Linked DNA regions of Thiocapsa bogorovii. The protein of the gene in region 1 binds, or shares a complex with, the protein of each later gene. Links are inferred from orthologs where the notes say so. Each region holds a gene or a part of one and is shown on either strand. Other genes may lie near its edges. The genes, in order: trxB and trxA.

Region 1 (3,133 bases):
CAAAGGCCCCGAAATCACTGGAGATGAAGATCACCGGCGAATCGCTCTTCAACGACGGCGTGGCGGTCGTGGTCTTCATGCTGTTGGCCGGTATCGCCGCCGGGGAGACGCCCCCGGCGATCGGCGACGCGCTGATGCTCTTTGCCACCGAGATCGTCGGAGGAATCGCGTTCGGCTTCTTCATCGGCTGGATCGCCCTCAACATGATCAGCAGGACGGCCAACTATCAGGTCGAGATCATGGTGACGCTGGCGCTGGCCATGAGCGGCTATGCCATCGCCGAGCATGCAAACGTCTCCGCACCGATCGCCATCGTGGTCGCCGGCCTGATCATCGGCAGTCGGGGTCGCTCCATTGCCCTGACCGAGGCCACCCGATATCGATTGGACGACTTTTGGGAGTTGGTCGACGAGATCCTCAACGCCGTGTTGTTCGTGATCATCGGGCTGGAGGTCCTGGCGATCAGCATGACCGGGCAATTCATCTCTGCCGGTCTCTTCGCGATCCCGTTGGTGTTGCTCGCACGTCTGGCCAGCGTCGGTCTGCCCTTTCGCATCCTGCGCCGGAGTCGCCACTTCGAACCCGGATTCCTGTCGATCCTGACCTGGGGCGGTCTGCGCGGCGGGATTTCGGTCGCTTTGGCCCTGACGTTGCCCGATGGCGAGCCTCGCGATCTGATCCTGACCGTGACCTACATCATCGTGGTCTTCTCCGTGCTGGTGCAGGGCCTGACACTCGGGCCTTTGGTCCGCCGCGTAGCCGCGAGTCCCCAGGGGACGAAGAACCCGTGAGCTCCGCATGGCCAACGCGGCGGCGCGGGTATCTCGCGCGAGTCTTCGAGCGCAGCTCTGCCGACCATCGACCGCAAGTCCGAACCGGATGCAATGCGGTGCACGATCCGAATACAACGCGCAATTGACTGGAGTATCGAGATATGAGCGAAACCAAGCACTGCCGGCTCTTGATCCTTGGATCCGGCCCCGCCGGCTACACGGCGGCCGTCTACGCCGCCCGCGCCAACCTGAGCCCGGTCCTGGTCACCGGGCTGGAACAGGGTGGCCAGTTGATGACGACGACGGACGTGGACAACTGGGCGGGGGACCCGGACGGCGTTCAGGGGCCGGACCTGATGGAGCGGATGCGTCGCCACGCCGAGCGCTTCGAGACCGAGATCCTCTTCGACCACATCAACACGGTCGATCTCGGAACCCGCCCCTTCAAGCTCACCGGCGACTCCGCCGTCTACAGCTGCGATGCGCTCATCATCGCCACGGGCGCCAGCGCCATGTATCTCGGCCTGCCCTCGGAGGAGGCGTTCCGCGGCCGCGGGGTCTCGGCCTGCGCCACCTGCGACGGCTTTTTTTATCGCAACCAGAAGGTCGCCGTCATCGGCGGCGGCAACACCGCGGTCGAGGAAGCCCTCTATCTGTCGAACATCGCCTCCGAGGTCATTTTGGTGCATCGACGCGACGCCCTTCGCGCGGAGAAGATCCTGCAGAAGCATCTGTTCGAAAAGGCCGAGCACGGCAACGTCAAGATCGCCTGGAACCACACCCTGGACGAGATCCTAGGCGACGCGACCGGTGTCACCGGGATGCGCATCAAGAGCACGTTGGACGACTCCACGCAGGATATCGATCTCCAAGGCGTCTTCATCGCCATCGGCCACAAGCCCAACACGCAGATCTTCGACGGACAGCTCGAGATGGCCGGCGGCTACATCAAGGTTCACAGCGGCATTGACGGCAATGCGACAGCCACCTCCGTGCCGGGCGTCTTTGCCGCGGGCGATGTCATGGACCATGTGTATCGCCAGGCGATCACCTCCGCGGGTACCGGCTGCATGGCCGCGTTGGATGCCGAAAAATATTTAGACGCCTTGGCGGCCGGGGGCCAATAGCGGCCCGGAGCATCTGACAGATCAGCGCATCTGGGTTCGTCGGAGAACAGGGCGCGTTCAGCGTGTGTGGGGAGCAAGGCGCGCCGACGGGTCGGAGCGGCCTACAGCGAAGCGGCGCGATGTCGGCCCGTCGTGCGATTCAGCCGAGGCTCCACGCGCGCTCGATCAGGCCTTGGGCACCGATCGGGCGCCCTCATGTGGCTCTTACCGGCGCGGCCCTCAGATCAATGCCCATGTATAGACTGACGACCCACTCGGCGATAGCCGACATCTCCGCGGACCAATGGAACCGGCTCGCAGGGGACGACAGCCCTTTCCTGCGCCATGAGTTCCTCGATGCCATGGAGCGTCACGGCTGCGTCGGGGAGTCACTCGGCTGGTTGCCGCGTCATCTCGCGCTGCACGACGCGGAGGGCCATCTGGTCGCGGCTGCGCCCTGCTATCTGAAGTTCAACTCTTACGGCGAGTTCGTCTTCGACTGGAGCTGGGCCGACGCCTACCGGCGCAAAGGGTTGCGGTACTACCCGAAGCTGGTGCTCGCCTCGCCCTACACCCCCGCGACGGGACCGCGGCTCCTGACCGGGGATTCGCCCGCGCGCCGGGATCACGCACGCGCGCTGATTCAGGGCGCGATCCGGGTGGCCGAGGAGGTGGGAGTCTCCTCGATGCATTGGCTCTTCACGGCGGACGACGAGCAGGCAATGCTCGAAGATCAGGGCCTGCTCAGACGCGTCGGCTGTCAGTTTCACTGGCACAACCGGGATTACAGCTCCTTCGAGGATTATCTCGGGGCCTTTACGGCCGAGAAGCGCAAGAAGATCAAGCGCGAGCGGCGGCGCGTCGTGGAGTCCGGCGTGCGGGTTCGACGCATCCCGGGGAACGCGGTGACGGAGGCGGAATGGGCCACCTTCCACCGCCTCTACTGCGACACCTTCGACAAGCGCGGCGGAATCCCGACCTTCTCCCTGCCCTTCTTCCAATCCATCGGCGAGACGATGGGCGAGAGTCTGCTGCTGGTGCTTGCAGAGTACGGCAACGACATCGTCGCCGCCGCCTTCGATCTGGTCGGCGCCCGCTCGCTCTACGGTCGCCACTGGGGATGTTTTCAGGACTTCCACAGCCTGCATTTCGAGGCCTGCTACTACCAGGGCCTGGACTACTGCATCGAAAAGGGTCTGACCCGCTTCGAGCCGGGCGCCCAAGGCGAGCACAAGGTCAGCCGCGGCTTCCTGC
Region 2 (3,253 bases), 810 kb from region 1 along the record:
CCTTGAGCTTGTCGTGCAGGAATTCCATCGCGGCGAGTTCGTCCATCGGGTGCAGGATCTTACGCAGGATCCACATCTTCTGCAGTTCGGCGGGGTTCATCAGCAGCTCTTCGCGGCGCGTGCCGGAGCGATTGATGTTGATGGCGGGGAAGATGCGGCGCTCGGCGATACGGCGATCCATGTGGATCTCCATGTTGCCGGTGCCCTTGAACTCCTCGTAGATGACGTCGTCCATGCGCGAGCCGGTGTCCACGAGCGCGGTGGCCAAGATCGTCAGGCTGCCGCCTTCCTCGACGTTGCGCGCGGCACCGAAGAAGCGTTTGGGTCGCTGCAGTGCGTTGGCGTCGACACCGCCGGTCAGGACCTTACCGGAAGAGGGGACGACCGTGTTGTAGGCACGGGCAAGACGGGTGATGGAGTCGAGCAGGATGACGACATCGCGCTTGTGCTCGACGAGACGCTTGGCCTTTTCGATGACCATCTCGGCGACTTGGACGTGACGCGTGGCGGGCTCGTCGAAGGTCGATGAGATGACCTCGCCGCGGACCGAGCGGGCCATCTCGGTGACCTCTTCCGGGCGTTCGTCGATGAGCAGCACGATCAGGTAACAATCCGGGTGATTGTGGCCGATCGATTGGGCGATGTTCTGCAACATCATGGTCTTGCCGGCCTTGGGCGGGGAGACGATGAGTCCGCGCTGGCCCTTGCCGATGGGGGCCACCAGGTCGATGGTGCGCGCCGTGATGTCCTCGGTGCTCCCGTTGCCGATCTCGAGGGTAAGCCGCTTGTTGGCAAACAGCGGCGTGAAATTCTCGAAGAGGATCTTCGACTTGGCGTTCTCCGGCCGGTCGAAGTTGATGTCGTTGACCTTGAACAGCGCGAAATAGCGCTCGCCGTCCTTGGGCGGACGTATCTTCCCCGATATCGTGTCGCCGGTACGCAGAGCGAAACGCCGGATTTGGCTGGGGGACACATAGATGTCGTCTGGCCCGGCGAGATAGGAGGCGTCTGCGGATCGCAGGAACCCGAAGCCGTCGGTCAGGATCTCGAGCACCCCGTCGCCGTAGATGTCCTCGCCCCGTTTCGCCTGCGCCTTGAGGATGGCGAAGATCAGGTCCTGTTTGCGCGACCGCCCGACGCCTTCGATCTCCATGGACTGGGCGAGTGCGACCAGTTCGGGTACGGGCGCTTTCTTCAATTCGGTTAGGTTCATCACATTTTTTGTCGTCGGCGGAGGTGAGGGGGTGTTCGGCAACGCCCCGGGGCAGGGCCCGTGTTGCGGGGGAACGCGGTTGGGGGTGGTCGCTTTACGGGGACGGGGCGCCTTGGCGGCGGCCCCTCGGGAGTGTCGATCGGTGGCCATGGGTGCCGGTGTCGGTTCCGGTCCGCGGGGGCGGCCGGCAGATTGAACCGGATGCCGTTACCGGTCTTCCTTAAAGGTTACTGTCGATGAAGGCCGTCAGTTGGGACTTGGACACCGCCCCGACCTTGGTGGCTTCGACCTCGCCCTGACGGAACAGCATCAGGGTCGGGATACCGCGAATCCCGTAGCGCGGCGGTGTGTTGGGGTTCTCGTCGATGTTGAGCTTCGCGACCTTGATGCGGCCGGCGTATTCCCCTGCGATCTCGTCGAGCACGGGCGCGATCATCTTGCAGGGCCCACACCAGTCGGCCCAGTAGTCCACGAGCACGGGTTCGAGGGATTTCAAAACCTCGTCTTCGAATGAATCATCGGTCACATGGACGATGCTATCGCTCACTGAAGTGATCTCCCATAGGGTGTTTGCGGCACGGGCGGTTGTTTCTGTTTACGTTCGGCGGATGACGGCGGAGCGGGGTCGCTGGGGCGCGGCGCGAACGGGTCGTGGAGCGGGCGGGCGAATTGGCGTTGGAATGTGCCCTTGAGTAAGATGCTATTTGATCCAAAGCGAAGAGATTTTGCAAGCCTTGCCCAATTCGCGAGGCCCGTAGCTCCAGGGACTCCCCACGTCATGACCGACAAACACCTCACTCAGACCCGCTTCGACAGCTTCGCGCTCGATCAACGGATCCTTGATGGACTCGACGACGCGGGCTTCACCCGCTGTACGCCGATCCAGGAACAAACCCTGCCGCTCGCGTTGTCGGGCCGGGACGTTGCCGGTCAAGCCCAAACCGGCACCGGGAAGACTGCGGCCTTTCTGATCGTGCTCATGCAACGCCTGCTGACCAATCCCGAGCCTGCCCCGGCAAAGATCGCACGTCCGCGTGCGCTGATCCTCGCCCCGACCCGTGAGCTCGCGGTCCAGATCCATCGGGATACGGAGCTTCTCGCCAAGCATACAGGCCTGCGCATCGCGGTGGTCTACGGCGGAGCGGGTTATCAGGAGCAACGCGACCGGGTTGCCGGTGGCGTCGACATCCTCATCGGTACACCTGGGCGCCTGATCGACTATTTCAAGCAAAAGGTGTTCGATTTGCAGGCGATCGAGGCGGTCGTTCTCGACGAGGCCGACCGAATGTTCGACCTCGGCTTCATCAAGGACATCCGCTTTCTGCTCCGACGGATGCCGCCGCCCGAGGAGCGTCAGGGCCTCCTCTTCTCGGCGACGCTCTCCTATCGCGTCACCGAGCTCGCCTACGAGCACATGAATCACCCGCAGCTGGTGAAGATCGAGACCGAGACCATCACCGCCGATCGCGTGCGCCAATGCTGCTACATGACCTCCAACGAGGAGAAGATCGCCTTGCTCCTGGGCCTGGTCCGCGGCTGGGACGATGCGCGCATCATGGTCTTCGTCAACACCAAGCGCGAGGCCGATCGTGTCTGGGGTTTCCTTCAGGGCAACGGCATCAATACCGCGGTGCTCTCCGGAGACGTGCCTCAGAAGAAACGCCTGAAGCTCCTGAAGGACTTCACCGATGGCAAGCTCCCCGTGCTGGTCGGCACGGACGTGGCCGCGCGCGGGCTACACATCCCGGACGTCACCCATGTCGTGAACTACGACCTGCCAGAGGATCCGGAGGACTATGTCCACCGCATCGGGCGGACCGCGCGGGCCGGTGCCGCGGGCGATGCAATCGGCTTCGTCTGCGAGACCTATGCCTTTTGCCTGCCGGATATCGAGGCGTTCATCGGCGCGAAGATCCCGGTCGAGCCGGTCGATCCGGTACTGCTCGCCGAGGTGAATCCGCGCAGTCGGATGCGCCCGGACCGAGAGGATCGGTGCGAGGGGCGGTCGACGCGCTCGCCCCGTGGCGCCGGTGGCGGTAG

What was found.
Region 2: the proteins of trxB (region 1) and trxA are in contact, whole or in part, in a crystal structure (PDB 1F6M), measured with the Escherichia coli proteins. The link is inferred for Thiocapsa bogorovii from one-to-one orthologs.

Annotation. Positions count from the first base shown.
Region 1 is NZ_CP089309.1:3,845,417-3,848,549, reverse strand. Bases 107-2,917 are described here. They hold trxB (thioredoxin-disulfide reductase), read left to right. Parts: upstream 107-934; coding sequence 935-1,900; downstream 1,901-2,917. Other genes in these bases: LT988_RS17165 (GNAT family N-acetyltransferase), read left to right, coding at 2,134-2,917; LT988_RS17175 (cation:proton antiporter), read left to right, coding at 107-791. Also shown: more of LT988_RS17175, read left to right, coding at 1-106; more of LT988_RS17165, read left to right, coding at 2,918-3,133.
Region 2 is NZ_CP089309.1:3,030,545-3,033,797, forward strand. Bases 98-3,028 are described here. They hold trxA (thioredoxin TrxA), read right to left. Parts: upstream 1,761-3,028; coding sequence 1,434-1,760; downstream 98-1,433. Other genes in these bases: rho (transcription termination factor Rho), read right to left, coding at 98-1,213; LT988_RS13725 (DEAD/DEAH box helicase), read left to right, coding at 1,992-3,028. Outside these bases: more of rho, read right to left, coding at 1-97; more of LT988_RS13725, read left to right, coding at 3,029-3,253. UniProt on the Escherichia coli protein: Participates in various redox reactions through the reversible oxidation of its active center dithiol to a disulfide and catalyzes dithiol-disulfide exchange reactions.